3 regions of the Streptomyces sp. NPDC007157 genome follow, and region 2 is predicted to be linked to each of the others. Evidence: riboswitches for the same ligand, from Rfam matches in the RefSeq annotation. Region 2 holds a riboswitch; each other region holds the start of a gene.
The links. A riboswitch is a leader RNA that binds a small molecule or an ion and turns the genes downstream of it on or off. The one in region 2 is predicted to bind cobalamin.
Positions count from the first base shown of each region.

Region 1 (10,020 bases), on a different contig from region 2:
TGTTCAGGCCAGTGGTACGGCCTTAAACGGAACTCGCGGGACCGACTGGAATCGGGGCTTCCGGCTTGTGTCGGGGCGAGGTCGGGGAAGGGCCGCGGGTGCGGGGAAAATCATGTCAAGGGTGTCATGTCATAAGAGAGGAGACATCAAGGGCATCACATCAGAGGCGTGAGGAATCGGCGCAGCCGCTCCTCGTAGCTGTCGGGGTCGGCGTTCCACATCGCGCCGTGCGGGGCGTCCGGCACGGTGTGCAGGGCGATGCGGTCGGGGCGCTGTGCGGCGAACCGGCGGGAGTACACCCAGGGGGCCACCGTGTCGTCCGGGCCGTGGACGATCAGGGTGGGCACGGTGAGCTGCTCCGGGTCGACGGGGTCGCCGACGTGGTCGGCGTGCAGGCCGGCGCGGCCCTGGGCGGCGCGCACCGCGAGCGGCAGCAGCGGCTCGGGGATGTGCCGGGCCTGGGCCAGGGCGCGCAGGGTGGCCTCCCAGCTGAGCACCGGCGAGTCCAGGACCAGCCCGGAGACGCGCTCGCGCAGCGCCGAGTGGGCGACGGCGCGCAGCGCCATGGTGGCGCCGGTGGACCAGCCGTACAGGACGACACGGCGGGCGCCGTAGCGGATGGCGTAGCGGATCGCCGCGTCCAGGTCGCGCCACTCGCTCTCGCCGAGGTGGTTCAGGCCGTCCGGGGGGCGCGGGGCGCCGAGGTCGCCGCGGTAGGCGAGGGCGAGGACGGGCAGGCGCCGGCCGTGCAGGAACCGCATGACGTTCATGGCGAGCTCGCGGGTGGTGCCGAGGCCGTGCACCGCGATCACCCAGGTGTCCCGGTAGCCGGGCACGAACCAGGCGGGCAGCGCCCCGAGTTCGCCGGGCAGGTCGATGTCGGCGTGGTCCAGACCCAGGGCCGCGCCCGGGTTGCCGATGTGGACGTTGGGGGTGAGCCAGACCTTGTCGCCGGTTTCGAGGGTGCCGTGGGTCACGCGCTCCAGGCGCCGTACGACGGTGTCCGGGGTGTTCGCGGCGGACTCCAGGACGGCGCCGACGACCGCGTGCGAGCCGTCGCCGGCCAGGCCGTAGGTGCCGGGGCGCAGCGAGGCCAGGTCCCGGGTGAGGGTGACGCGGCCGACCGTGCTGCCGTGCACGGTGAGGCGGGGCTCGGTGGGCAGGGGGCGGCCCGGCGGCGCCTTCAGCGCGGCACCGCTGGCGAACCGCCCCGCGGCCACGCTGGCCGCGCCGGCGGCGAGTACGGCACCGACGGCGGCGGCCGTGACTTTGACTGGGCGCACCTGTCCAGTGTCGGGGCGGAGCGGGACGGCGGCCAGTGGAGGCGGGGCCGCCTGCCACTCGGGCGAAGCTCCCGAAAGGACACGAGACGAGTTCGGCACCGCAGGGGACGTACGTCGTGGCGGGGCACCGTCGCGGCGGAGAAAGAGCCGAGCAGCACGGAAAGAAGAAGCCGAAGCTGACGCGAGGAACCCACGGGCGGGACGCGGAAGACCGGCCCGTCGGTGGCTACCCGTTCTGGTGGCCGTAGCCCCGTAGGCGCTCTGCCGCCTCTGCCATCTCTTGCGGTGAGAGCAGGCTCGGGGTCAGACCGGGGACGGCGGACGCCGTGAGCCACAGGCGGCACATCCACTCCAGTTGGGCCGTGCGGTCGTAGGCCTGGGTCAGGGTGGTGCCGTAGGTGATCGTGCCGTGGTTCTGGAGGAGACAGCCGGAGCGTTCGGTCAAGGCGCGGAGCATGTTCTCGGCCAACTCGTCGGTGCCGTAGGTCGCATACGGGGCAACCCGGACGGCGCCGCCGAGCGCGGCGGACATGTAGTGGATCGCCGGAAGCTCCGGGACGAGCGTCGAGACGGCCGTCGCGTGCACGGCGTGGGTGTGCACCACGGCACCGGCGTCCGTGCTGCCGTAGATCGCGAGATGCATCGGCAGCTCGCTGGTCGGGACCAGGGTGCCCAGCACCTGGCGGCCGGAGAGGTCGACGCCCGTCACGTCGTCGAGGGTGAGCCGGTCGTACGGCACGCCCGACGGCGTGACCAGCACGGTGTCGCCGACACGGGCCGAGACGTTGCCGGAGGTGCCGACGACCAGTCCGTCGGTCACCGTGCGGCGGGCGGTGGCGAGGAGTTCGCGCCAGGCGCTCGCCTCCTCCGCCCGCACATCCCGCCTGCGCGGCTCCGACACACCCTGTGCGCCGCTGCGCCCATCCCGTCCGTCACGCTCGCCCCGCCACTGCTCAGCCATGGCCCGATCCTGTCAGGCGGCGCCCCAACCGGCTTGTACGGCGGGGCACTTTAGGCCGGACGTCCCGAATCCAGTAGAGCGCAAATCCGCACAAAGAGCCCCATTTCAAGGCTTGGCCGAAGATCGCCGAAGATACGCCGATCTTCCAATAATCTCTGGACGATTTTTCGTACACGTCGCCATTCCGGGGGGAAACATGGCCCGTGACCGCTCCGCGTCGCACCACCACCGCCACCGCCACCGCCATCCCGCCCGCGCCCTCGCGGCGTCCGTGGCCGCTCTCGCCCTCGCTGGGGCCGCGACCGCGTTCGCCGGGACGCCGGCGTCCGCGGCGAGCCCACCGAAGGGGCACGACGTCTCCTCGCACCAGAAGAACGTCGACTGGTCGGGGGCCAAGGCGAAGGGCGCCAGGTTCGTCTACGTCAAGGCAACCGAGTCCACCACCTACCGCAACCCGTACTTCGGCCAGCAGTACAACGGTTCACGCAAGGCCGGAATCATGCGGGGCGCCTACCACTTCGCCCTGCCGGACAAGTCGTCGGGCGCTCAGCAGGCCGCGTACTTCGTGAGCCACGGCGGCACCTGGACCGCGGACGGCTGGACACTGCCGCCGGCGCTCGATGTCGAGTACAACCCGTACGACAAGAAGCACAGGTGCTACGGGCTGAGCCACTCCAGGATGGTCGAGTGGATCAAGTCCTTCAGTGACGAACTGAAGCGGGAGACCGGTCGGCGGCCGGTGATCTACACGACCACCCACTGGTGGAACCTCTGCACCGGCGGCAGCGGCGCCTTCGCCGCGAACCACGCCCTGTGGATCGCCCGCCACGGCTCGGCGGACGCGGGCGCGCTGCCGGCCGGGTGGTCGCGGTGGACCTTCTGGCAGTACGACAACAGCGGCAGCCTGCCGGGTGACCAGAATCTCTTCAACGGGTCGGCGAGCCGGCTGAAGGCGTTCGCCGAGGGCTACTGACCAACGGACGACTGAGCCGCCGGACCGCATACGGGACGGCGGCTTCGCCCGTTCCCGCGCGCGGATACCTCGAAGTCGATCTCAGACACCACAGAGACCATCCCAGTTCACCTTCCGTTCATCCAGGTTGCCTACGGTCCAACGGCCGATGACCTCTAAAGATTGTCTGGGTAAATGGAAAACTTCTCGCTGATCCTCGCGATTGTGGTGGTGACCGCACTCGCGTTTGATTTCACGAACGGTTTCCACGACACCGCCAACGCGATGGCCACGACCATCTCGACCGGCGCACTCAAGCCCAAGATCGCGGTGACCATGTCGGCCGCGCTCAACCTGGTGGGCGCCTTCCTCTCCGTGGAGGTCGCCAACACGATCTCCAAGGGCCTCGTCGACGAGAACGGCATCCGCCCCGAGGTCATCTTCGCCGCCCTGGTCGGCGCGATCCTCTGGAACCTGGTGACCTGGCTGGTGGGTCTGCCCTCCAGTTCCTCGCACGCCCTGATGGGCGGTCTGATCGGCGCCACCGTCGCCTCCGCCGGCCTCGGCGCGGTCCACGGCGACGTGCTGGTCACCAAGGTCCTGCTCCCGGCGGTCGCCGCCCCCGTCGTCGCGGGCCTCGCGGCGATGCTCGCCACCCGCCTGTCGTACACGATCGGCAAGAACGCCGACGACAACGCCACCCGCAAGGGCTTCCGCGCCGGTCAGATCGCCTCCGCCGGCCTGGTCTCCCTCGCGCACGGCACCAACGACGCGCAGAAGACGATGGGCATCATCACCCTCGCGCTGATCGCGGGCGGCTCCATCGCCCCCGGCTCGAACCCTCCCACCTGGGTCATCCTCTCCGCCGGCCTCGCCATCGCCCTCGGCACCTACATCGGCGGCTGGCGGATCATCCGCACCATGGGCAAGGGCCTGACCGACCTCCAGCCGCAGCAGGGCTTCGCCGCCCAGACCAGCGCGGCCACCGCCATCCTGGCCTCCTCCCACCTCGGCTTCTCCCTCTCCACCACACACGTCGTCTCCGGTTCCGTGATGGGCGCGGGCCTGGGCCGCAAGGGCGGCACGGTCCGCTGGTCCACCGCGACCCGCATGATGGTCGCCTGGGTGCTCACCCTCCCCGCGGCCGCGGTGGTCGGCGCGCTCGCCGAGTCCGTGACGGACCTCGGCGACTGGGGCACGGCGGTCGTCGCCGTCTTCCTCGTCGCCTCCAGCGCCACGATCTGGAAGCTCTCCCGCCGCGAGGTCGTGGACAGCGCCAACGTCAACGACGGCACGGAGCCGGCCGGTGTGGTGACCGCGGCGATGGCCGCCGTGTCCCCGCCGCCCGCGGGCACGGTGACCGACGACCTCACCGCCACGATCCCGTCCCCCGCCCCGTCACCCGCGCCGGCCGCCGCCACCGACCCGGCCGCGACCGTCTGACCCCCGAGGAAGAACCGACATGAACATCGACTGGGCAGCCATCGGCTCCGTCTTCGGCGTCAGCCTCGTGGTCACCGTGGGCATGGTGGCCCTCTTCACCCTCGGCATCAAGGGCCTCTCCGCCCGCGAACGCGCCATGGCCCAGGGCAATTCCGCGGCCCTGGCCGTGACCGCCGCCTACCTGTGCTTCGCCGCCTGCGCGGCCGCGGTGGCCTACGGCATCCACCTGATCGTGGCCAAGGCCTGACCCAGACCTGAACAGAGCCGAGGAAGGCTCCTCTCCGACTCGCTCGGGAGGAGCCTTCGGCATGTCCCACCAGCCCCGCAGGACCACCGGTGTGGGCCTTCCCACACACTCCCCTCGCAGGTCAACGGCAAGTTGACTGGTCTTCCGGGGGCATGGTGGACTTCCGGAGCCAAGTACGGCGCCAAGAGAGGAAGCCGGTGTGAATCCGGCGCGGTCCCGCCACTGTCACCGGGGTAGCAATCCCCGGGAGCCAGGAACTCTCACCGCCGGTCTCGTCGAACCAGGGCGTGGACACCCTGAGTGAGGACATATCTCCATGCGCGGCTGCCGTTCGAGGTTGAGTACCAGGCCCGTTCCCGCCCCCGCGGCGGGCTGAGCCGATGGGTGCCGGTCGCGTCTTCGCGTACGGCGCCGCCGCCGGCCTTCTCGGCGATCTGCTGCTCGGCGATCCGCGCCGCGGGCATCCGGTCGCCGCGTTCGGACGGGCGGCCGGTGCCGTCGAACGAGCGCTGTGGCGGGACCACCGCGGGTGGGGCGCGCTGCACACCGCCGTCTGCGCCGGCGGCGCCGTGACTCTGGGTGCCCTGGCCCAGCGGGTCGTACGACCGTCCACCGCCGCTTCCGTCGCGCTCACCGCGACCGCCACCTGGGCCGTCGTCGGGGGCACCTCACTCGCCCGCGAGGCCGGCGTCATCGGGCGCGCCCTCAGGACGGGGGACGTCGAGGCCGCCCGGGCCCGGCTGCCGCATCTGTGCGGACGGGATCCGCAGGCCCTGGACGCCGACGGGATCGCCCGGGCCGTCGTGGAGTCCGTCGCCGAGAACACGAGCGACGCGGTCGTGGGTGCGCTGGTGTGGGGGGCCGTGGGCGGGGTGCCGGGGCTGCTCGGGTTCCGGGCCGTCAACACCCTGGACGCCATGGTGGGTCACAAGTCGGCCCGGTACCGGCGGTACGGGTGGGCCTCGGCGCGGCTGGACGACGTGGCGGGGTGGCCGGGGGCACGGCTCACCGCCGTGCTGGCCGCCGTCGCCGGAGACGACGCCAAGGGGGCCGTGCGGGCCTGGCGGTCCGACGCGGCGAAGCACCCGAGCCCCAACGCCGGGCCGGTGGAGGCGTCGTTCGCGGGGGCGCTCGGGGTACGGCTCGGCGGGACGTTGTCCTACGGCGGGCGGGTCGAGCATCGGCCGGTGCTGAACGGGAAGGGGCGTGCGGTGGAAGTCGCGGACATCGAGCGGGCGGTGCGGTTGTCACGGCGGGTGGGGTGGCTGGCGTTCGGGGCCGGCGCGGCCGGGGCCCTGGTGCGGGAGGCGCTTGCACGGCGCCCGGCACAGCGCTCCGCACAGCGGTCGGGACGGGCGTCGTGAACGGCGGCGGCCTCCTCGTGGCCGGTACCACCTCCGACGCCGGCAAGAGTGTCGTCACCGCCGGTATCTGCCGGTGGCTGGTACGGCAGGGCGTCAAGGTCGCGCCGTTCAAGGCGCAGAACATGTCCCTCAACTCCTTCGTCACGCGCGAGGGCGCCGAGATCGGGCGGGCGCAGGCCATGCAGGCGCAGGCCTGCCGCATCGAGCCGACCGCGCTGATGAACCCCGTGCTGCTCAAGCCGGGCGGCGAGCAGAGCAGCCAGGTAGTGCTGCTCGGCAAGCCGGTCGGTGAGCTGAGTGCGCGCGGCTACCACGGCGGGCGGCAGCAGAAGCTGCTCGGGACCGTGCTCGACTGTCTCGCCGAGTTGCGGGGCACGTATGACGCGGTGATCTGTGAGGGGGCGGGCAGTCCGGCGGAGATCAACCTGCGCCGGACCGACATCGTGAACATGGGGATCGCGCGCAACGCGCGGATCCCGGTGCTCGTCGTCGGTGACATCGACCGCGGGGGCGTGTTCGCCTCCTTCTTCGGCACCGTCGCCCTGCTCTCGCCGGAGGACCAGGCCCTCGTCGCCGGGTTCCTCGTCAACAAGTTCCGGGGCGACGTCTCCCTGCTGGAGCCCGGCCTCGACATGCTGCACGGCCTCACCGGGCGGCACACCTACGGCGTGCTCCCCTTCCGGCACGGGCTCGGGATCGACGAGGAGGACGGGCTGAGGGTCTCGCTGCGCGGGACCGTCCGGGAGTCGAACACGGCCCCGCCCGTCGGTGCGGACGTCCTGCGGGTCGCCGTCTGTGCCATCCCCCTGATGTCCAACTTCACGGACGTGGACGCGCTGGCCGCCGAACCGGGTGTCGTGGTGCGGTTCGTGGACCGCCCGGAGGAGCTCGCCGACGCCGATCTCGTCGTGGTCCCGGGCACCCGGGGCACGGTCCGGGCCCTGGAGTGGCTGCGGGAGCGGGGACTCGCGGAGGCGCTGAAGCGCAGGGCCGCCGAGGGGCGGCCGGTGCTCGGCATCTGCGGTGGCTTCCAGATCCTCGGGGAGCACATCGAGGACGAGGTCGAGAGCAGGCGCGGACAGGTGGCCGGTCTGGGTGTCCTGCCCGTCCGGGTGCGGTTCGCCCGGGAGAAGACCCTCACCCGGCCCGTCGGCGAGGCCCTCGGCGAGCGCGTCGAGGGGTACGAGATCCATCACGGGGTCGCCGAGGTCACCGGCGGGGACCAATTCCTGGACGGCTGCCGGGTCGGGCCGACCTGGGGCACCCACTGGCACGGCTCCCTGGAGTCGGACGGCTTCCGCCGGGCCTTTCTGCGCGAAGTGGCGGCCGCCGCGGGCCGCCGGTTCGTGCCGGCCCCCGACACCTCGTTCGCCGCGCTGCGCGAGGAGCAGCTCGACCGGCTCGGCGACCTGATCGAACACCACGCGGACACCGACGCGCTCTGGCGGCTCATCGAGTCGGGCGCGCCACAAGGACTGCCTTTCATCCCACCGGGAGCGCCCGCATGAGCACTGTGTTGTTGTTGTCGACCGCCGACACCGATCTGCTGGCGGCCCGGGCCGCCTCCGGTGCCGGCTACCGGATCGGCAATCCGACGCGCGTCGACGTCACGGAGGAGCTGCCCGCGCTGATCGAGGGCGCGGACATCGCCGTCGTACGGCTGCTCGGCGGCAAGCGGGCCTGGGAGGACGGGCTCGCCGCGCTCCGGGCGTCCGGGGTGCCGACCGTGCTGCTCGGCGGCGAGGCCGTGCCGGACGCCGAGTTGATGGCCGAGTCGTCGGTGCCGGCCGGCGTGGTCGCGGAGGCGCTGCGCTATCTCGTCGAGGGCGGGCCCGCGAACCTGCTGGAGCTGTCCCGGTTCCTGTCCGACACCGTGCTGCTGACCGGCGAGGGGTTCGCCGAGCCGCAGAAGATGCCCGAGTTCGGGGTGCACGGCTCGTACGAGATCCGGGCCGGCCGTCCCACGGTCGGGGTGCTCTTCTACCGGGCCCATGAACTCAGCGGCAACACCGCCTTCGTGGACACCCTGTGCGAGGCGATCGAGGCGCGCGGCGCCAACGCCCTTCCGGTGTACTGCGGTTCGCTGCGCGGGGCGGACGCCGGGCTGTACGAGATCCTCGCCGGGGCCGACGCGCTGGTCGCCACCGTGCTGGCGGCCGGCGGCACCCACGCCTCGCAGGCCTCGGCCGGCGGTGACGAGGAGGCCTGGGACATCGGGGCGCTCGCCGATCTGGACGTCCCGGTGCTGCAGGGCCTCTGCCTGACCTCCTCCCGGCAGGCCTGGGGCGAGTCCGATGCCGCCCTCTCCCCCATGGACGCGGCGATGCAGGTCGCCATCCCGGAGTTCGACGGCCGTCTGATCACGGTCCCGTTCTCCTTCAAGGAGCAGGGCCCGGACGACGTCCCGGTGTACGTCGCCGACCCCGAGCGGGCCGGACGGGTCGCCGGGATCGCCCTGCGGCACGCGCGGTTGAAGCACAAGCCGAACGCGGACAAGAAGCTCGCGCTGGTCTTCACCGCCTATCCAACCAAGCACTCGCGGGTCGGCAACGCGGTCGGGCTCGACACCCCTGCCTCGGCGGTACGCGTGCTGGACGCGCTGCGGGATGCCGGTTACGGGGTCGAGGGACACCCCGACAACGGGGACGAGTTGATCCACCGGCTCATCAACGCCGGTGGCCACGACGTCGAATGGCTCACCGAGGAGCAGCTGGCCGCCGCGCCCGCGCGGGTGCCGCTCGCCGACTACCGGGCGTGGTTCGACCAGCTGGACCCGGACCTCAGGGGAGGCATGCTGGAGGCGTGGGGCGAGCCGCCGGGCAGCCTGTACGTGGACGGCGACGACATCGTCCTCGCCTCCCTCCAGTTCGGGAACGTCGTCGTGATGATCCAGCCGCCGCGCGGCTTCGGCGAGAACCCGATCGCGATCTACCACGACCCGGACATGCCGCCGTCGCACCACTACATGGCCGCCTACCGGTGGCTCGAGAACTCTTTCGGCGCGGACGCGGTCGTGCACATGGGCAAACACGGCACGATGGAGTGGCTGCCCGGCAAGGGGCTCGGGCTGAGCGCGGGCTGCGCACCGGACGCGGTCCTCGGCGAGCTGCCTCTGATCTACCCGTTCATCGTCAACGACCCCGGCGAGGGCACCCAGGCCAAGCGGCGCGGGCACGCCACCGTGGTCGACCATCTGGTCCCGCCGATGGCCCGTGCCGACACCTACGGCGACCTCGCCAAGCTGGAGCAGCTGCTCGACGAGTACGCACTGGTCTCCGACCTGGACCCGACGAAGGCACCGGCCGTGCGGGCCCAGATCTGGACGCTGGTCAAGGCGGCCGAACTCCACCACGACCTGCATGTGGACGACCAGCCGGACGACGCCGACTTCGACGAGTTCGTCATGCACATCGACGGCTATCTGTGCGAGATCAAGGACGTGCAGATCCGCGACGGCCTGCACATCCTCGGCGGCGGCCCGGTCGGCGAGGCGCGCGTGAACCTGGTGCTGGCCGTGTTGCGGGCCTCCCAGGTGTGGGGCGGCCAGGCCAACGCGCTGCCGGGGCTCAGGGCCTCGCTGGCCGCTCACTTCGGTCTGGTCGAGAAGGAGTTGCTCGCCGAGCCCGGTGCGCCCGTGAAGGTGCCGGTCGAGCTGTCCGATCTCGTCGAGGGTCCGTCCCGCACGGCCGCCGACGCCATCGACCTGCTGGAGCAGCTGTGCCGACGGATCGCGGAAGGGATGGAGGAGCGCGACTGGGCGGTCACGGGCA
Region 1 covers NZ_JBEYFE010000006.1:65,116-75,135, forward strand. Annotated here, with positions in the region: gene ABZ642_RS12740 (alpha/beta fold hydrolase) at 156-1,283, opposite strand; gene ABZ642_RS12745 (class II aldolase/adducin family protein) at 1,510-2,244, opposite strand; gene ABZ642_RS12750 (lysozyme) at 2,441-3,217, shown strand; gene ABZ642_RS12755 (inorganic phosphate transporter) at 3,392-4,639, shown strand; gene ABZ642_RS12760 (hypothetical protein) at 4,659-4,886, shown strand; cobalamin riboswitch at 5,025-5,167, shown strand; gene ABZ642_RS12765 (cobalamin biosynthesis protein) at 5,267-6,250, shown strand; gene ABZ642_RS12770 (cobyric acid synthase) at 6,247-7,758, shown strand; gene cobN (cobaltochelatase subunit CobN) at 7,755-10,020, shown strand, end outside.
Region 1: linked by a shared signal. The riboswitch ahead of ABZ642_RS12765 (cobalamin biosynthesis protein) and the one ahead of ABZ642_RS01615 (hypothetical protein) in region 2 are both predicted to bind cobalamin.

Region 2 (10,020 bases):
CACCGGGTGCACCGTCTCTCGCTCCGGCACCATGCCGAGCTTGCGGATGACGTTCTCGGAGGCGTCGTCACCGACACGGTTGATGCCGATGACGCGGTCGAGGCCACGGTCCTGGAGCGCGAATTCCAGCGTGGCATGGGCGGCTTCGGATGCGTACCCCTGGCCCCAGAACTGTGAGCCGAGCCGCCAGTTGATCGCCACGGCGGGCAGTACCTCCGGCAGGAATTCGGGCACGGACAGCCCCGTGAGGCCGGCGAGCTCGCCCGAACCCAGTAGCTCGACGGCGAAGAGCCCGAAGCCTTCCTCGTCCCACTCCTCCTCCCACTGCTCGATGGCTTCCGCGGTCTGGTCCAGGTCGCGCACCGAGCCGTCGTCGATCCAGCGCATGACCCGAGGGTCCGCGTCGATGTCCGCCATGGGCGCGAGGTCGTCGTCATTCCAGCGACGGAGGAGAAGGCGGGGTGTACGGATCTCGGTCATGGCGCTCATCCTGCCGAAGGCGACGGCCTCATGGGTAATCGACACCCACCCGTACCGCCGCTCCGGTACGGCCCTGAGCTCGGATTTCACGGAAGCCTCGGGTGGGCGAGAACGCCGGCGGACGGCGCCCGACGCGAACGGCACCTGTTACACGCGGTGTTCGCGACCGACGATCCGAACGCAGGGGCGGATTACTGCCGCCCTGCAGCGCTGGTACCGGCGATGCTCGACATCACCGGACAGATCACGAACCCGCACCGGAGTCCTGGCCGATGCCCAGGACGGGCAGGCACTCCTCGACGCCGGTCAGCTCGATGTCGTCCCGGCGGATCCGCTCCCACGCGTCCCGGGTGAGGTGCCACCGCTGGATCCGCGCGGGCTCACCGCGGCGGGTGTCCCAGTCCGTGCCGTTCGGTACGTAGCCCAGGCCACGGGATACGCGGTTGGACGCTTCGTTGTCGATGAAGGCGTCGCTGCCGGCTTCGCGTGCGCCCAGCCCGGCGAAGGCCAACTGCAGGATCGCCGACCGCATCTCCTTGCCGAGCCCCTGTCCGCGGCTGCCGGGGGCCAGCCACGAGAAGCTGGACACCGTGCCGAACCGCGTGAAGTTCGTGCCGATGAGGTCCTGCATGCCGACCGGTTCGCCGTCGACGAGCACGGCGAAGTACAGCCGCCACGAGTCCGGGCTCACGCGGGAGCGGCCGGCCCAGATGGCGCGCAGCCATTGCCATTCCCGTTCCGGGCTGTCGGCGTAGAACGAGATCGGGTCGTCGAACGGCCACGGTTCGGCGTCGGCGACCCCGGCCCGCACGAGCGGCACGAGACGTTCCAGCAGTTCGTCGGAGGCACCGGCCAGCGTCAGACGCGGTGTGCGGACTCCGACGTTCAGTGGGGGATAGGTATGGGCCACGCCCGGACGGTAGCCAGCCCGCCCGGCCGCCGCATCCGGTTTTCCCCAGGCGTCGGAGGGGCGCCCCACGGCCGGGGAACGCCGCGTCCTGCCACCGGTGGCGACGGGGCCGACAACCTGTAGCACACGCATGTATGAGTCTGGTGTGTGCAAGATCGGTTTTTCCTTAATTATCTGAGAAAATTTCTACAACCATCTGCTCCAGGTGTCCGTCTGGTTAACGCAAGGGTGTCTAGAGGTTGATGTAGAGGAGCTCAGAACGTGACGGTGCGTTCCTTTGCCCGGCGGGTGCGACCGCGAGTCGAGCGGAAGGCCGCCGAGAAGGTGTGGCAGCTGCGTACCCTGCGGCGCCGCCGCAGGGCAGCGGTCACGGACCCGGTGCTCCGCCCGGTGGCCGTGCGCGGCCAGCAGCTCTACGGACGGGTCGTGACCCGGTTCACCGCCGCCGAGGCGGCCGCCGCCAACCTCGGCCTGGTCCTCGCCGCGCTGGAGCAGGAAGGCATCGCCTACTTCCTGGTGCCGGCCTCGCGCACCCGCCACACCATCGGCGTGAACGCCCTCGACCGCGAGCGTCTCCTCACCGCCCTGGAGGCGCGGAACGCGGGGAAGGCGGTGTTCATCGGCAGACCGCTGCCCGGCGGAAAGCTCAAGCACCCCGCCCTGTTCATGGACGGTGTCCTGCCGGCCCCGCTGCGTACGGCCCCGGTCCTGCGCGTCGGGGAGAACCTCCTGGGCCCCGCGGGCCAGCTGCTCGCCGGCCCGGAGCTCGCCTGCGACGTCGAGTTCTGGGAGGACGGGGCAGAACTCCTCGCCACCGACAAGGGCCCCCGGCGCCTGGCCGCGGTCCAGCCGCAGGCGTCCGAGGACATCTTCGCGGAGTCCCTCGTCGCACCGCGGAACAACGGCATCACGGACGTCCTGCCGGCGTCCGAGCAGAAGCCCGCCATGGTGCGGGTCGGCGACCGGGAACTGCCGAGCTTCGCCGCGCTCACCCGGCCGACCGTGAACGACGTGACCTTCCCCGTCGACGTCGTATACACCTGGGTGGACGGCGAGGAGCCGGAGATGCGCGCCAAGCGCGCCCGGTACCAGGAGCGCGGCACCGCCGAGATCCTGGACAAGGAGACCAACGCCTCCCGCTACACCAGTCACGACGAGCTGAAGTACTCCCTGCGCTCGCTCGCCATGTACGCCGACTTCGTCCGCCACATCTACGTCGTGACCGACGGCCAGAAGCCGCACTGGCTCGACGACACGGCCCCGGGGATCACGGTCGTCGACCACCGCGACATCTTCCCGGCGGACGTCCTGCCGGTGTTCAACTCGCACGCGATCGAGACCCGGCTGCACCACATCCCCGGCCTGTCCGAGCACTACCTCTACTTCAACGACGACGTGTTCGTCGGCCGCCGCGTCACCGCGGAGCACTTCTTCCACGGCAGCGGTCTGATGAAGATCCCGGTGTCCCCGCTCAAGATAGGCGTCGGCAAGCCGCACGCCGAGGAGACGGCAACCAACTCCGCGAGCAAGAACGTCCGCCGGCTGCTGCTGGAGAGGTTCGGGCGGATGACCACGAACAACTTCATGCACACCCCGCTGCCGCAGCAGCGGGAGACACTGCGGGCCCTGGAGGAGCTCTTCCCGGAGGACATCCGCCGCACCACGGCGTCCCGCTTCCGTTCGCCGCAGGACATCGCCGTGACGGCCCCGCTGCTCTACCAGTACGCGCTGATGACCGGCCACGGCGTGCCGGGCCGGTTCGGCTTCCGGTACGTCAACATCAGCCGCCCGGACGCGGAGGCCCGCCTGGCCGATCTGCGCCGCAACCGCCGCTTCGACTTCTTCTGCCTCAACGACGTCGACGTGCCGCCCGAGGAGCGGGAGCGGGTCGGCGTCCGGATGGGCGAGTTCCTGGAGGACTACTTCCCCTTCGCGAGCCCCTTCGAGAAGCAGGACTGACGGGGGTCGGGGGACATGGACATCCGTCACCGCTTCACGGCGCCGGCGGGCCTGCGTGCCGCCGGCAGCCTTCTGGTACGCCTGTGGACCTGGGCGTCGGCCAGGCTCTGGGCACTGCGCACGATCCGGGCCCGACGACGCCTGCGGGCCGCCGTCCCCGGAACGCGGGGGATCACCCTCGGACCGACGCGGCTGTACGGCCGTACGGTCGCCGCGTACACCGCCTCGGACGCCGTCGAAGCCGATCTCGAACGCGTCTGCACCCTCCTGGAAGGGCTGCGGGTCCCGTACTTCCTGGTTCCCTCCGACCACGGGCACGGCGCGCCGCGGCAGAGCGTGGGCGTCGAGGAGTCGTACCGCGGCACGGTCCTCGCCCGGGCCGGCCAGCGCTTCGCGGGCACCGCCGGGTACGTCGGTGCCGTCGGACCGGACGGCGCCGTGACGAGCGCGGTGCTGTGGGCCGACGGCAGGCTGCCGCGGGCCCTGCGGCGGGCCACGGTGCTCCGCACCGGGGTGGTGCGCCTCGGCCCGGGAGGGCAGGTGCTCAGCGGCCTCGAAACGGGGTGCGACATCGAGTTCTGGCGTCACGGCCGCGACCTCGGCACCGCCTCGGACATGGCCGCGGGCATCGCCCCGGGTACGGCCGCGGGCATCGCCCCGGGTACGGTCGCGGGCACCGATCCCGCCTGGCTCACGGTGCCCGGCAGCCGGCTGCCGGACGTCTTCGGTCCGGCGCTCGTCGCCCCGCGCCGCAATCCCGTGGCGGAAGTGCTGCCGGTGGCCGCGCAGGAACCGGCTGTGGGCAGCCGCCGCACCGTCCCGACGTTCGCCCCGTTCGCCGAGCCGGGCATCGACGAGGTGCTGTTTCCCGTCGACGCCGTGTACACCTGGGTCGACGGGGACGACCCGGCGATGGCCGCGAAGCGCCGCGCCCATCAGGAACTCTCCGACAACGTCATCGCTCCGCGCGAGACCGGCGCCTCCCGTTACACCAGCCATGACGAACTGAAGTACGCACTGCGCTCACTGGAGATGTACGCCGGGTTCGTCCGGCGCGTCTATCTAGTGACCGACTCCCAGCTCCCCGCCTGGCTGGACGCGGACGCGGAGGGTCTGACGGTGATCGACCACCGGGACATCCTCCCGGCCGACGCGCTCCCCGTCTTCAACTCCCACGCCATAGAAAGCGGCCTGCACCACATCCCCGGCCTGTCGGAGCACTACCTCTACTTCAACGACGACGTCTTCATCAACCGCCCGGTGGGACCCGAGCACTTCTTCCACGGCAACGGCATCGCCCGTATCCCGCTGTCCCCTCTGAAACTCGGAGTCGGCGCCCCGCACCCCCTCGAACCGGCCCCGAACTCCGCCGGCAAGAACGCCCGCGAGGTGATCAGGCGCTTCCACGGCAGACACATCACGCACAAGTCACTGCACACCCCGCATCCCCAACTGCTCTCGGTCATGCGGGAGATGGAGAGCCTCGGCATCGAGGAACTCGAACGGACCGCCTACTCGCGCTTCCGTTCCACCTCCGACGTGGCCCCCGCGTCCACGCTCCACCACCACTGGGCGATGGCAACCGGCCGGGCCGTCCCCGCCGACTACCGCTTCCGCTACGTCCAGCTGGGCACACCGGACATGGGCCGCCGCCTGGCCCGCCTCACGGCCGGCGAGGACATCGACTTCTTCTGCCTCAACGACGTGGACACGCCCCCGGAGACCAGACCGGCCGCCCAGGCCGCGATCCGCACCTTCCTGGAGCGGAAGTACCCGTTTCCGAGCCGCTTCGAAGGAGCACCCCGCAGCACCACCCGCCCTGTCGCACCGCTCACGACGGGAGTCCCCTCCCAGCCGACGCGGGAGGAAGCACAGCGCCGTGAGTGAACAGGCCCGGAACCGAGCCCGGACCCCACCGAGGCGGCCGGCCGGAACACGGGAAGAATGTTCCGCACGCCCTGGTCTGCGTAGTGGCCGAGGTTGTTGGTGCGTATGACGGCGGTCGTTCCCGCTCACCGCTGCGGGGCAGTCCCGGATTCCCACCGGGTTCCCTCTTACGGCACCCCGTCTGGCGGACGGGGCGAACCAACTGCTCCGGCCACCTACGGGCTGTCACTCCGCCGGGGAGGGGATCCTCCAGCATCCGGAAGGTGCCGCGGAACGCCTGCGTGGACCGCCTCGGCGAACTCGCGGGCCTGGGCGAGGTCCGGGGTGCCGGTCTCGACCCAGATCAGGTCGGCGTACGGGGCGTGGGCGAGCCCGCGGGCGATGACCGGGGTCATGCCGTTGCGGACCCGGTAGAAGCCCTCGGAGGTGCGTTCGCCGGTGACGAACTCGGCGTCGCGCTCGTCCACGTCGGTGGTCAGGAGGGTGGCGGCCAGGGCGTCGGTGCGGGCGATGACGACGGTCGGGACGTCGGCGATGTCGGCGGCGAGACGGGCCGCGTTGAGGGTGCGGATGTGCTGCGCGGTGGGGACGAGGACCTTGCCGCCGAGGTGTCCGCACTTCTTCTCGGAGGCGAGCTGGTCCTCGTAGTGGATGCCGGCCGCGCCCGCCGCGATCATCGCACGGCGTCCCCTTCTCCTTCGTCCGCGTCGACCGGGCCGGCAACCTGTCCAAGCGCCAGTCGGCGACCGGCTTCCACTTCTCCCGGGCCGGCGGCACCTGCCCGCTGTGGAACGTCTACGAGGCGTTCGCCGCCCCCGGCCGCATCCACGTCCAGATCGCCTAAATGCCCGACGGACAGCGGTACTTGTGGACGGCCCGCGCGATCACCCGGCACCGCGGCGGCTGGGGCGAACCCGGCAGGACCTACGCCATCGGCCTCGGCTGCGAGATCCGCCACGCCCACCGCCTCGTCCACGCCGACGGCCTCGACCTCACCAACGCCTCCGCCGCCACCCCCATCGGCATGGGCTGCCGCGTCTGCGAACGCCTCGACTGCGCCCAGCGGGCGGTGCCACCGCTGGGGCGTCCACTGCTCATCGACCAGAACACCAGCACGTTCGTGCCGTACCCGGTGACCGAGCACACGGTCTGACCGTATGACGGACTTGATAGCCTCAGCGGGCCAGTCGAGCCACATCCGAGGCCAGGGAATCCGGTGCGAATCCGGAACTGACGCGCAGCGGTGAGGGGGACGGGCGGGGCCCGCACGCCACTGGGAGACCGGGAAGGCGCCCCGACCGGACGAACCCGAGTCCGAAGACCCGCTGGCACCTCCGCGCCCCGGTGCGGAGGACATCCGTAGGCCAGGCTCCGCGTACGAGCCCCGACCCCCGAGGCATGCCCGTGTTCTCCTGCGCTCTCGCCCAGGAACCCCGCGAACTCCTCCTCGACGAACCCACCGACCACCTCGACATCCGGCACCTCGCCGAGGTCACCCACCCTCCCGGCCACCCCGTGATCCGCTTCCTGCGGCCGGCGGCCACAGCGACGGGATCTCCCCGGAAGAGGAGCACGACGAGTGACGTCCGATCAGCGCCCTGAAGAAGCCCGCACGGAGCACACCCCCGCCGGACGGGCGCCGTGCCGCGTCGTCGTCTGCCGGGACTGCTGCTGCGGAACTGTGAAAGTGCCCGGAGTGGATCACGCCCAGCAGATCGCGCACCTGACCGAGAAGGTCCCCGTACGCGTCTCGGACTGCCTCGACGTCTGCGAGCACGCCAACGTGATCGTCGTCCAGCCCTCCGCCGCCGCCCGCGCCACCGGCGCCCGCCCGGTCTGGCTCGGCCTCGTCAACGATCAGGACGCCACCGAGGACATCGCCCGCTGGGTGCGGGCCGGCGGCCCCGGCGTCGCCCCATGCCCCGACATCCTCGACCTCTACGTCTTCACGCCGCCCCGGAGGGTGCGACGAGAACGAGGCAACTGAGCGACGAGGGAAAGCCCGAGGACCCGGTACCCGGGGCTCCGCCGGGAAGACGGGAGCGGGAGTACCGCGGCAGTCCGGCTCGGGGACGGTGAGAACGACGTCCCCGCGTTCCTGCTGCGTCCAGACCACCCGCGACCGCGGCATGAAGGCGTACGCCTTACCCGAGCGGCTGATCAGGCAGTTCGGACGGTCCGCGGGATTTCCCGCGGAGGTCGGCCCTACGCGGCGCCCCGCAGAACCTCGAACGCTTCCGTCAGCAGCGCGGCGAAGTCGTCGACGGAGCGATGGTCCGCGTCCCCGGTGCCGTCGTAGGAGTAGGCGATCAGGGCACCGCGGACGGCGGCGACCGCCGCGCGGGCCAGTACCGAGGCGCGCAGTGCGCGCCTGTGGGGCGGCTCGTCGGGCGCCTGCCGCGCGAAGCGCGTCTCGAGTGCGTCGGCGATGCCGTCCTCGAAGGAGGTCAGCACGTGGGTGCGCGGCGCGTTGCCCGACAGGGAGCGGGGCGGTGCGCCGACGAAGAGGATGGCCAGTCCCGAGTCCAGCTCCGCGGCGGCTGTGAGCAGGCCGTTCAGGACGGCGGAGAGCGGGGGCTCTGCCGAGGGCCGCAGGGGGATCTCCCTCTTCAACAAGGGCACCAGGTCGAGGATCTCGGCGAAGATCAGGTCTTCCTTCGAGGGGAAGTAGCGGAAGAAGGTGCGCTCGGTGACCCCGGCCGCCGCGGCGATGTCCTTGACCGCCGTCTCCTGGTAGCCGTGCTCCGCGAACATGCGGGCGGCCGCCTGCTGCAGTGCCTGGCGGGTGGCGGCCTTCTTCCGGGCCCTCCGCCCCTCCTCGGGTCCGCTTTCCACGTCGACGGACTCCGCGCGCATGCCCTGCTCGTTCACGCCCTCATCCTGTCACGCACCGCAGGCACCGTTCTGTCGCGTTCATGCCCGTCGCGTTCATGCTGCCGCGGTCCTGAAAACTGTCAGTCCTGACACTTTGTGTATCGTGTCAGTCATGACACTTTTTCGCGGTCTAGTGCGCCGGGCCCGGTCGCGGCCCCGCACCGCGGTCGCCGCGGTCACCGTCCTCGCCCTGGCCGGCGCCGCGGGCGCGGCCGAGCTGACGGTCCGCGGCCGGATGGCCGACCGGTTCGCCACCGCGGCCGAGAAGCGGCTGGGGGAGACCCCCGACGTCGGCCTGGGCGGCACACCGGCGCTGTGGCAGCTGGCCCGGGGCATCTGTCCCGAGGTCGAACTGGAGGCCGACGGGGCGTCCGTGAACCAGTTTCACGATCTCGACATCGATGCCCGGCTCCGCGACGTCCGCCCCCGCGCAGGCGTCGTCACGGTGCGGTCGACCACCGTGGACGTCGGGATAGGCACCGGGTCACTCACCGGCGACCAGTTGCGGCAGATGAACGGCACGATGGCGGCCGACCCCGCGAGCGGACGGCTGATCGTCCGCGCCGGCCCCGGAGGCGCGGTCACCATTCCCCTGAAGCCCTCCCTGCACGGCACGTCGATCGAGATCACTCCCGAGCAGCCCACCTTCAACGGCAACCCCCTGCCCGAGGCCCTGTCGGAAAAGCTCACCGAAAAGGCCCGGCGCACCGTTGAACTGGCCGATCTGCCACTGGAGTTGAAGCCGCAGCGGCTCACCGTCACCGACGACGGCCTGAGCCTGTCCCTCCGCGGCGGCCCCGCCACCCTCGACGCCTGACCCACCGATGTCCCCTCGGCCCGCCGCCTTCGACGCCTGACCCATCGGTGCCCCCGGCGGCCCGCCGCCTTCGACGCCTGACCCACCGGCGCCCCCAGACGGTCCGGCCCGCCTCTCCGGTCCTGATCCCCGGACGTGCCGCTCGCACCTCGTCACCCCCCTCAAGGAGCACGACTCATGGCTTCCCTGCTCTACCGGCTCGGCCGCGGTGCCTTCCGGCACCGACGTTCCGTGCTGGCCGCATGGCTGGCGGTGCTGGCCGCAGTGATCGCCTGTCTGGTCGCCTTCGGCGGCCAGACCGACGACGAGTTCACCATCCCGGGCTCGGAATCCCAGCAGGCCATGGACACCCTGAAGGCGTCCCTGCCCGCCGCGGCCGGAACCAGCGCGCAGATCGTGTTCGTCGCGCCGAAGGGACACGAGATCACCGAGCCGCGGTACGCGTCCGTGGTCAGCGCCACGATGGCGAAGGCCGGCAAGGCACCCCAGGTCGCCGCGGTCACCGACCCCATACAGAGCAGGACGATCTCGCCCGAGCACACGACCGCGCTCGGCCAGGTGCGGTACCCGGTCGGCAAGGCCGACCTGGCGGACACCAGCCTGCCCGCCCTGGAGAAGACCACACAGACGGCGAAGGACGCCGGTCTCACCGTGGAGGTCGGCGGATCCGCCTACGGCAGCGGCGCCGGCAGCGAGGGCGGCCACTCCAAGGAACTACTGGGCCTGGTGGTCGCCCTCTGCGTGCTGGCCCTCACCTTCGGCTCGCTCCTCGCCGCGGGCATGCCCCTGCTGACCGCCGTGACCGGGGTCGCCACCACCCTGCTCGGACTCCAGGCGCTGACCGGCGTGTTCACCGTCTCCAGCACCGCGCCCTCGCTCGCCTCGATGCTCGGGCTCGCGGTCGGCATCGACTACGCCCTGTTCATCCTCTCCCGCCACCGCTCCCAGCTCGCCACGGGCATGGACACCGAGGAGTCGGCGGCGACCGCCACCGCGACGGCCGGCAGCGCGGTCGTCTTCGCCGGACTGACCGTCGTCATCGCGCTCGCCGGACTGGCCGTCGTACGCATCCCGTTCCTCACCGTCATGGGCC
Region 2 covers NZ_JBEYFE010000001.1:363,620-373,639, reverse strand. Annotated here, with positions in the region: gene ABZ642_RS01645 (GNAT family N-acetyltransferase) at 1-480, opposite strand, end outside; gene ABZ642_RS01640 (GNAT family protein) at 725-1,390, opposite strand; gene ABZ642_RS01635 (stealth family protein) at 1,652-3,349, shown strand; gene ABZ642_RS01630 (stealth family protein) at 3,365-5,236, shown strand; cobalamin riboswitch at 5,288-5,448, opposite strand; partial or broken gene ABZ642_RS01625 (isocitrate lyase) at 5,452-5,919, opposite strand; partial or broken gene ABZ642_RS01620 (short-chain fatty acyl-CoA regulator family protein) at 5,919-6,389, shown strand; cobalamin riboswitch at 6,404-6,581, shown strand; gene ABZ642_RS01615 (hypothetical protein) at 6,635-6,838, shown strand; gene ABZ642_RS01610 ((2Fe-2S) ferredoxin domain-containing protein) at 6,816-7,223, shown strand; gene ABZ642_RS01605 (TetR family transcriptional regulator) at 7,442-8,107, opposite strand; gene ABZ642_RS01600 (DUF2993 domain-containing protein) at 8,223-8,927, shown strand; gene ABZ642_RS01595 (MMPL family transporter) at 9,105-10,020, shown strand, end outside.

Region 3 (10,020 bases), on a different contig from region 2:
CGGCGACCCGCGCCGACCTGCTGCGCCGAATGGGCCGTACCCCGGAGGCGGCCGCGTCGTACGAGCGGGCCCTGGAGCTGGTGGAGAACGCGGCGGAGCGCAGGTTCCTGGAGAAGCGGCTCACGGAGTGCCGGGCCGGCTAGGGACCCGGGGGACGCCACGGGCTCGGGCGGATCTCCGCCGAGAGGCCCACAGGCAGGCAGGGAGGCACGGAGGCGATCGCCGCGTACGAGAGGGATCCGGCCGCCTGTCCGGGCTTCGACCGCGCGGGTCTCACCCGGCGGGGGCGGAGGCGACGGTCCTGCCGGAATGACCCGTCCATCGCCTCCGCCCCGGGCGTCAGCCGCCGAGCGCGGCCGTCACGACCGCCTGGGCCTCCTCCTGTACCCGGGACAGGTGGTCGGGGCCCTGGAAGGACTCGGCGTAGATCTTGTACACGTCCTCCGTGCCGGACGGGCGGGCCGCGAACCAGGCGTTCTCCGTGGTCACCTTGATGCCGCCGATCGCCGCGCCGTTGCCCGGCGCCTCGGTGAGCACCCCGGTGACCGGTTCGCCGGCCAGGGTCTCGGCGGTGACCTGGGCCGGGGAGAGCTTGGCGAGGAGGGCCTTCTCCTCACGGGTCGCCGGGGCGTCGATGCGGGCGTAGGCGGGCTCGCCGAAGCGCGCGGTCAGATCGGCGTAGTGCTCGGACGGGGTCTTGTCCGTCACGGCCGTGATCTCGGAGGCGAGCAGGGCGAGCAGGATGCCGTCCTTGTCGGTGGTCCACACCGAGCCGTCCCGGCGCAGGAAGGAGGCGCCGGCCGACTCCTCGCCGCCGAACCCGATGGCGCCGCTGACCAGTCCGTCCACGAACCACTTGAACCCGACGGGAACCTCGACCAGTTGCCGGCCGAGGTCGGCGGCGACCCGGTCGATCATCGAGGAGGAGACGAGGGTCTTGCCGACACCGGCGCCCGCCGCCCACTGCTCCCGGTGCCGGTAGAGGTAGGAGATGGCGACGGCCAGGTAGTGGTTGGGGTTCATCAGGCCGGCGTCACGGGTGACGATGCCGTGCCGGTCGGCGTCCGCGTCGTTGCCGGTGGCGACCCGGAACTCGTCCCGCTTCTCGATCAGCGAGGCCATCGCGTACGGCGAGGAGCAGTCCATGCGGATCTTGCCGTCCCAGTCCAGCGTCATGAACCGCCAGGTGGGGTCGGTGTACGGGTTGACCACGGTGAGGTCGAGGCTGTGCCGTTCGGCGATCCGGCCCCAGTAGGCGACGGAGGCCCCGCCGAGCGGGTCGGCGCCGATGCGCAGCCCGGACGCCCGGACCGCGTCCAGGTCGAGGACGCTGGGCAGGTCGTCGACGTACACGCCCATGAAGTCGTACCGACCGGTGGTGGGCGCGGCGAGCGCGCGCTCGTAGGGGAGGCGCTGTACGTCCTTCATCCCGTCGGCGATGATCCGGTTGGCGCGGTCCTGGATCCAGGAAGTGGCGTCGGAGGCGGCGGGGCCGCCGCTGGGCGGGTTGTACTTGAAGCCGCCGTCGGCGGGCGGGTTGTGCGAGGGGGTGACCACGACACCGTCCGCCAGTCCGGTCGTACGGCCGCGGTTGTGGGTCAGGATGGCGTGCGAGACGGCGGGGGTCGGCGTGTAGCCGTCGGCGCTGTCGATCAGGACGGTGACGCCGTTGGCGGCGAACACCTCCAGGGCGGTGACCTTGGCGGGCTCGGACAGGGCGTGGGTGTCGGCGCCCAGGAAGAGGGGACCGTCGGTGCCCTGACCGCTCCGGTACTCGCAGATGGCCTGGCTGGTGGCCGCGATGTGGTCCTCGTTGAACGCGGTCGTCAGCGACGATCCGCGGTGCCCCGAAGTGCCGAACGCCACCCGCTGGGCCGGGTCGGCCGGGTCGGGGTGCAGTGCGTAGTACGCCGTGACCAGCCGGGCCACGTCGACGAGGTCCTCCGGAGCCGCCGGCCGGCCCGCTCGCTCATGCGGCATGAGTCCACTTCCTCCGCAGTCGTTGATCGATCGCTGGACGCCCATCTTTCCTTGTCAGCGGCGGCGGACGCGAGTGCGGCACCGGCACCGGCACCGGCACCGAAGACACGGCGGGTTCACGGCTGGTTCACCGCAGCCGCGGCGCACCCGGGGCGCGCTGCTCGAAGATGCCGAGCAGCCGGTCGAGGACGGTGGCCCCACGTTCGGCGCGGGCCCAGGATACGGCGCTCGTACGGCAGGCGACGGGCGGTCGGCCGAACGGCTCCCCGACGGGCGCGGCGGACGTTCCGGAAGGCCTCCGGGGGGACATACTGAAAATCAGTCAACTCCCGCGCCCCCGGGGCACTCACGAGAGGCCGCACCCGTGGAGAACTCCCTCGCGCCCGCCGCCCAGGATCGCTACGACACCTATCTGAACCATGTGAGGCGCTGCCCCGACTGCCGCCCCGTGCGCTGCCGGACGGGGCAGGCACTGGTGCGTGCCTATCTGACGACCACCCGGGCGGAGCGATCCGAGACCCACAAGCACTGATCGCGCGGCGCTTCACCCCTCCTCGCCTTCACAGGCCACGCCGATCGGCAGGTCGCGGTACCGCACAGACCGAATCGATGAACTGGTCCCGGGAATGAAGGAGTTCGGGCGGAGAACGCGAGAGGGCCCCCGGATGGTTCCGGAGGGCCCTCACGTGCCGTGAATCGTTCAGTGTGCGGCGGGAACCGTCCGCCCGGCCGGAACCGTCGCCGGCTTGGGGTTGAGCTGCCGTTCCGCCAACTCGCCGAAGAGCAGGCCGAACCCGCCCCACAGCACCAGCTGGATGGCCAGCGCCGAGAGCCGGAACCGCCACAGCAGGGTGGCCGGGAAGTCCGTCGGCACCTCGTTGATGGTCGGCAGGAACTGGTACGCCAGTCCGATGACGACCGCGAACGCGGCCGCCGCGACCACGGTCGCCCACCAGGTGCCGAGGCTCGGCCGGAGCCGCTTGCCCAGGATGGTGGCGGCGACCGCCAGGAGCACGCTGAGCACCATCATCAGGAAGTACAGCGTGGTCCGCTTGCCGATGGTGTCCGGGTCGCCCACCGACGGCGGGTTGGCCGGGTACTTCAGGAAGGGCACGACGTACACGGCGAGCAGCGCACAGACGGACAGCAGCAGCGCCGTCGCCCGCGGCGAGAAGCGGCCGACGCGGCCCAGGGCGAAGGAGTAGGCGAGTGCCGCGATGCCGCCGAAGGCGACCCCGTAGACCAGCACACCGGTGGCCAGGCCCGCGGTGGACTGGAGAGAACGGGAGACGACCTCCATCTCGTGCTCGTGCGAGTGGGCGTCCTCGAAGCTGATCGCCTTGTCGACGTTCGGCTCACCGAGGAGGTAGGCGGCGACCAGGGCGAGCACACCGGCGGCGAGGCCGGCGAGCATGCCCCGCACCAGGAGGTTTCTTACCGTTGCGGAGTTCATGAGCGTGTGGCGTCCCTTGCGTCAGTGGCAGGGGAAGCCGAGGAGGTGGCGGGCGTCGTGCACCCACTCGTGGACGTCCGTGCCGCTGAACACGGAGGTGGCCCCCTGCTCGGCGCCGACGAAGTAGAGCAGGATGAGCATGAGGATGCCGAAGAAGACCGCCCAGGGAGCTATCGCGCTCAGCGGCAGCTTGGCGGGAACGACGGGGGTGGTGGCTGTCGGCTGCGCGACGGTCTGCGCCATGGCAGAACCTCCTCTGGGAGTTCGCGTCCCATCTCGGTGGTGCACTGGACGACTGCTACGGGTCTGACTCACGAGCTCCCAGGGGGCTCTCGCTTACAGTGGCGCGACCGTGCCGGACTTCCACCGGCTTCCGTTCTGTCGTCGTCGATATCGGACAGACCGTACCGCGTGTCAGGAGCACGGCCAAGACCGCACCATCAGGCGTGATCTTCATCTCGCGTCCGGTGGCCTGTTCTGGGGGTGCCGGGTCAGCGGTGACGGAACCCGCCGGTCGTTCGCCGGTCCAGGTAGCCCTGCGGCTGCATCTTCCCGGCGCCGGCGTTCGACGAGGATCGTCTCCTGCCCGGCGGCGACGGTACGGCTCACCAGGCCGCCTCCGTGGTGGTGTCGGGTCCGGCGAGGCCCAGTTCGCGTTCGCCGAGCGGAGCGAAGAACCGGTCGACGTCGGCGTCGGTGACCTCGGCGAGAGTGGCCGGGGACCAGCGCGGGTCGCGGTCCTTGTCGATGACCTGGGCACGGATGCCCTCCACCAGGTCGGGGGCGGCCAGGGCGGCGCAGGAGACGCGGTACTCCTGGTCGAGGACCCGCTCCAGCGGACCGAGCCGCCGGGCCCGGCGCATCGCCGCCAGGGTGACCTTCAGGGAGGTCGGCGACTTGGTGAGCAGGGTCTCCGCCGCCTCCTTCGCCGCCGGGTCGCCGTGGGCGAGCAGCCGCCGGACGATCTCCTCGACCGTGTCGGCGGCGTAGCAGGCGTCGATCCACTCGCGGTGGCGGGCCAGTTCGCCTTCCGGCGCCGGTCGCACGTGCCCGTCGAGCGCGTCGTGGACGGGTCGGTCGGCGAGGTCGGCGATCAGCCGCTCGATCCTGTCCGAGGGGACACAGTGGTCGGCGAGTCCGCACAGCAGGGCGTCCGCCGCGCCGATCTGAGCGCCTGTCAGCGCGAGGTGGGTGCCGAGTTCGCCGGGGGCGAGGGCGAGCAGGTAGGTGCCGCCGACGTCGGGGACGAAGCCGATACCGGTCTCCGGCATCGCGATCCGCGACCGCTCGGTGGCGATCCGGACGCTGCCGTGCGCGGAGACGCCGACGCCGCCGCCCATGACGATGCCGTCCATGATCGCGACATAGGGCTTGGGGTAGCGGGCGATCCGGGCGTTGAGGCGGTACTCGTCGCGCCAGAACTCCGCCGACACGGTGCCGCCCCCGGCGCGGACGTCCTCGTAGATGCTGCGGATGTCTCCGCCCGCGCACAGGCCGCGCTCCCCCGCGCCGGTGATGACGACGGTCTCGACGGCCGGGTCGTGCTCCCAGGCGGTGAGGGCCTCGGCGATGGACCGGACCATGGCGTGGGACAAGGCGTTGAGTGCCTTGGGCCGGTTGAGGGTGAGGTGGGCCGCCCGGCCGGCGGTGTGGAGCAGGACGTCGCTCATCCGAGGGCCTCCGTGCGGCCGCGGGCCACGATGACGCGCATGATCTCGTTGGTTCCTTCCAGGATCTGCTGGACCCGCAGGTCACGGACGATCTTCTGGATACCGTACGCGCAGGGGTAGCCGTAGCCACCGTGCAGCCGGAGCGCGCGGTCGGCGAGGTGGGCCAGGCCACGGTCGAGGGCACTGCGGGCGCCGACTGGGGAGCAGGCGGCAGTGGCGAGCCGGCCGCCGACGACACCGGCCGGCCCCTGTCACATCCGCGCTCCGGGCGGTGTCTTCATGCCGAACAGGCAACGCATACCGGCAACAGACGAGGAGAACACCGTGACGCCGCGCATTCCGAAGGCCGAACTCCCCGCCGGGCTCAAGGCGAACATGGTCGAACAGCTCGGTGCCGTGCCCGAGAACGTCGAGGTGCTGTGGCACAGTCCCGAGGTCGCCCAGGACAACCTGGAGTTCGGCGGCAGGGTCGGCGCCTGGGACCGGGCCGACACGAGCCTCAAGTCGTTCGCGCACATGGCGGTGGCGGCCCAGGTGGGCTGCACCTGGTGCCTGGACGTCGGCTACTTCCAGGCGCAGAACGGGAACCTGGACCTGTCCAAGGCCAGCCAGGTGCCACGCTGGCGGGAGTCTGACGTCTTCACGCCGCTGGAGCGGGACGTGATGGAGTACGCCGAGGCCGTGACGAACACCCCGCCGACCGTGACCGACGAGATGCACGCCGCTCTGCTGGACCGGCTCGGCGCGCCGGCGATGGTCGAGCTCACCGCGTTCATCGCCTATGTCAACCTGGCGACCAGGGCGAACGTGGCGAACGGGGTCGGCTCGCAGGGCTTCTCCGACGCCTGCGCGATCCCCCTGGCCAAGCCGGCCGCGACGGCATGACGGCCGACCTGTCCGCCGAGGACCTGTTCGTCGACCATCGCCGTCTGCTGTTCACGGTCGCCTACGAGATGCTCGGGTCGGCGGCCGACGCGGAGGACGTTCTCCAGGAGTCCTGGCTGCGATGGGCCGACGTCGACAGGTCCCGGGTGCGGGACCCACGGGCCTACCTCGTCCGGATCGTCACCCGCCAGGCGCTCAACCGGCTGCGGACGCTGTCCCGCAGTCGTGAGGAATACGTCGGTGAATGGCTGCCGGAACCGCTGCTGACCGGCCCCGATGTCGCCGAGGACGTCGAACTCGCGGACAGCGTCTCGATCGCGATGCTCACCGTGCTGGAGACACTCGCACCGACCGAGCGGGCGGTGTTCGTGCTCCGCGAGGTCTTCGACGTGCCGTACGGGGAGATCGCCGAAGCGGTGGGCAAGTCGGCCGCCGCGGTACGGCAGATCGCCCGGCGGTCCCGCGAGCATGTGGCGGCCCGGCGGCCCCGGGTCCGGGTGAGCCGGTCGGAACAGCGCGCCGTCGTGGAGCGGTTCCTGGCCGCGCTGCGTACCGGGCGGGTGCGGGAGTTGATGGAGGTCATGGCACCCGACGTGGTCCTGATCACCGACGGTGGTGGACAGGCCGGTGCCGCGCTCACCCCGCTGCACGGCGCCGAACTCGTCTCCGCGCTGCTCGCCCAGCCGGACCGGACGGTGTCGCCGGTATGGCTCAACGGCGCGCCCGCCGGCCGGATCGAGCTCGGCGGCCGGCTGGCGACGGTGAGCGTCGAGGTGGAGAACGGCCGCGTCATCCGCATCCACGCGGTGGCCAACCCGCGCAAGCTGACGCGACTCGACGAGCCGTCCGAACTCACCCGCTAGACCGGTGTGTTCCCGGCGGGCGGTGCCGCCCGCCGGGAACACGGTGACGTGGGAACGTGCGGTGGCGGGCCGGTCCGCCGCGTCCACCGCCACGGCCACAGCTGGGCGGCACCGAGCGCCACCTCCACCACGAGGAAGAGCCAGAGCAGCCGCGTGGCGCCGTGGCCCAGCGCGTACGCCTGCCACAGGGCGAAGAGGACGCGCGCCACGCCGTCGAACAGGCCGTGGGCCGGCTGCGGTTCGACGATCCGCAGCAGCGCCCACACCACCACGACCGAGCCCATCAGGTTCGCGTACAGGGTCTGCATCGGGTCGAGGGCGGGCAGCATGCCGAGACCGAGGGCGTCCCCCAGCGACGACAGCGCGTCGTGCACGAGCGCATAGGTCCACGGGGTCGCGAATCCCGCGGTGACGACGAGGTCGTACCAGGCGCTCGCGCGGACGACACGCGGATAGGCGGGGTGGGTGGGGGCGGCAAGACGGATCACGACGAGGCTCCTGCTCATCTCGTGGCAGCGACGCCTCACGCTAAACAGTGGAGTACTGTCCAACGTCAAGTCCCAGTGCGGCGGTCCGGCGGAGGGTCATGCGTATCGGAGAGCTGGCCGCGCGGGCCGGACTGAGCAAGGACACCATTCGCTTCTACGAGAAGATCGGCCTCGTCACGGGTCGTCGGCTGTCCAACGGCTACCGTGACTTCCCGCCGGAGACGGTGCCCTGGCTTCACTACGTCCGTACCGCGCAGACCCTCGGCTTCTCGCTGGCCGAGATCGGCCGGCACTTCGAGGAGCTGGGCGACGCGCCGGACTCGGCCGAGGCGCTGTCCGCGCTGTTCCAGGAGAAGATCCGGGTCGTCGACGCGCGCATGGCCGAACTCGCGGCCCTGCGGAGCGAACTCGAAGCGCGGGTCGGCGCCGGATGCCCGTTGCGGGCGGTGGAACGGACGGGCTGAGGCCCGGTGTGGGAAGAGCCGTGATGTCCGTCCGCTTCCGGCGCGGCCGCGGCGGTCGGTTCAGCGCGCCGGCGCCCGCGCCTTCTTCAGGACGGTCCAGACCGGCACCGACCGGGGGGCTCTTCGCGACGTCCGGTGAACCGGCAGGGAACTCTTGGTCATGGGTTTCCCTGGACGGCCGTTCGAGTGCGCGGGCCTGCCTAGCATGGGGCGATCACGAACGGTACGAACCCGGGAGCTCGGGATGGTGTTGTCCGGCCTCGGCTGGAGGTCGTTGCGTCCCTGGGCGGTCGTCGCGGTCGCCGTCGTGTGCCTGGTGGCCGGAGTCCTCGCCCTCACGCACGACTCACGCCCCGCGCACGCCGACCCGACCGCCCTGCCGCACACCACGGTGGAGGTGTCCGCCAGCCGCTGCGGCCGGGGCTGGCGGGCGCCGGTCCCCGGTGTCCAGGTCTTCGACCTGCGCAACCCGACCGACGGCCCCGCCGAGGTCTTCCTTGAGGACCCGGAGAGCCAGGCCGTCTACGGAGAGGTGGAGGACATCGGCCCCGGCACCACCCGGGAACTCACCGTCCGCCTCGGCAAGGGCAGCTACGCGTTCAAGTGCGTCCCCGACGACGCCGACGCCGTCACCGGGCCCACGGTCCGCATCGCCAGGGGGAAGAGCGGCCCGGCCGCGGCCCCGGTCACCGAGCACGACCTGATCCCGCCGGCACTCGCCTACCAGAAGTGGATCGGCGGCGGCCTGTCCGACGTCGTACGGCTGACGACGACGCTGCGGGACGCGATCGACGGCGGCGACCTGGCCGCCGCCCGTACCGACTGGCTGCCGGCACACCTGGAGTACGAACGGCTGGGCGCGGCGTACGACGCCTTCGGGGACGCGGACGGCGCGATCAACGGCACCGAGGCGGGCCTGCCCGGCGGGGTGCACGACAAGGACTTCACGGGCTTCCACCGCGTCGAGTACGGCCTGTGGCACGGCGAGTCCGCGAGCGGCCTGCGCGGCCCGGCGGCCGGCCTGGTCAAGGCGGTCACCGCACTGCGCGACGCCTGGGCGGGGACCCGGATGGACCCCGCCCAGCTGGGACTGCGGGCGCACGAGATCCTGGAGAACACGGTGCAGTTCGAACTGACCGGCCGTACCGACTACGGCAGCGGCAGCAACCTGGCCACCGCCCGCGCCAACCTGGACGGCACGGTGCAGGTCATGTCCCGGCTGCACCCGCTGCTGGCCACCCGGTACGCGGGTCTGTCCGCTCTGGAGGGCGAACTGGACCGGGTCGGGAAGACGCTCGACGGCTTCGCACACGGTCGCACCTGGACACCCCTGGGGCAGCTGAGCCACCGGCAGCGCGAGAACGTCGACGCGGCGCTCGGGGACCTGGTGGAACGGCTGGCGTCGGTGGCGACCCTGTGCGATCCGCGGAGGACGGTGTGAGCACCGACGAGACGACCGGCAGGGGCGGCGTCGGCCGCCGTGGCTTCCTGCGGAGCGCGGCGCTCGCGGGCGCGGGGCTGGCCGCCGGCGGCGCGGCCGCCCCGGTCGCGGACTCCACCGCGGCGACGCCCGCCGTCGCGCCCTTCCACGGTCCCCGTCAGCAGTCCGCGATCGCGGCGCCGCGCCGGACGACCGTCTTCACCTCGCTCGACGTCACCGCCGGCAGCCGCGCCGAGCTGACCGACCTGCTGCGCACGCTCACCGACCGGGCCCGCTTCCTGACCTCCGGCGGCACCCCCGACCCGGTGGGCGTCACCGCGCCGCCCGCCGACTCCGGCGTCCTCGGCGAGGAACTGCCGTCGGGTGCGCTGGCGGTGACCGTCGGCGTCGGCGCCTCACTCTTCGACGACCGGTACGGGCTCGGGGAACTGCGGCCCCGTCGGCTGACCACGATGCCGGCCTTTCCCGACGACGACCTCAAGCCCGAGTGGTGCCACGGCGACCTCAGTTTGCAGTTGCACGCGGACGACACCGACACCGTGCTGCACGCCCTGCGCGACATCGCCCGGCACACCCGGGGCGGCCTGCAGGTCCGCTGGCGGCTGGACGGGTTCACCAGCCCGCCCCGGCCGTCCGGCACTCCACGCAACCTGCTGGGCTTCAAGGACGGCACCGCCAACCCGGAGACCGGCAGCGCCCGTGAGATGGACCGGCTGGTGTGGGTCGGCGCGGACTCCGGCGAGCCGGAGTGGGCGGTCGGCGGCAGCTACCAGGTG
Region 3 covers NZ_JBEYFE010000003.1:341,834-351,853, forward strand. Annotated here, with positions in the region: gene ABZ642_RS07070 (RNA polymerase sigma factor) at 1-143, shown strand, start outside; gene pgm (phosphoglucomutase (alpha-D-glucose-1,6-bisphosphate-dependent)) at 340-1,980, opposite strand; gene ABZ642_RS07080 (hypothetical protein) at 2,345-2,512, shown strand; gene ABZ642_RS07085 (CbtA family protein) at 2,681-3,433, opposite strand; gene ABZ642_RS07090 (CbtB-domain containing protein) at 3,455-3,676, opposite strand; cobalamin riboswitch at 3,718-3,855, opposite strand; gene ABZ642_RS07095 (enoyl-CoA hydratase/isomerase family protein) at 4,039-5,103, opposite strand; partial or broken gene ABZ642_RS07100 (acyl-CoA dehydrogenase family protein) at 5,100-5,342, opposite strand; gene ABZ642_RS07105 (carboxymuconolactone decarboxylase family protein) at 5,428-5,988, shown strand; gene sigJ (RNA polymerase sigma factor SigJ) at 5,985-6,851, shown strand; gene ABZ642_RS07115 (hypothetical protein) at 6,848-7,339, opposite strand; gene ABZ642_RS07120 (MerR family transcriptional regulator) at 7,438-7,803, shown strand; gene ABZ642_RS07125 (EfeM/EfeO family lipoprotein) at 8,048-9,244, shown strand; gene efeB (iron uptake transporter deferrochelatase/peroxidase subunit) at 9,241-10,020, shown strand, end outside.
Region 3: linked by a shared signal. The riboswitch ahead of ABZ642_RS07090 (CbtB-domain containing protein) and the one ahead of ABZ642_RS01615 (hypothetical protein) in region 2 are both predicted to bind cobalamin.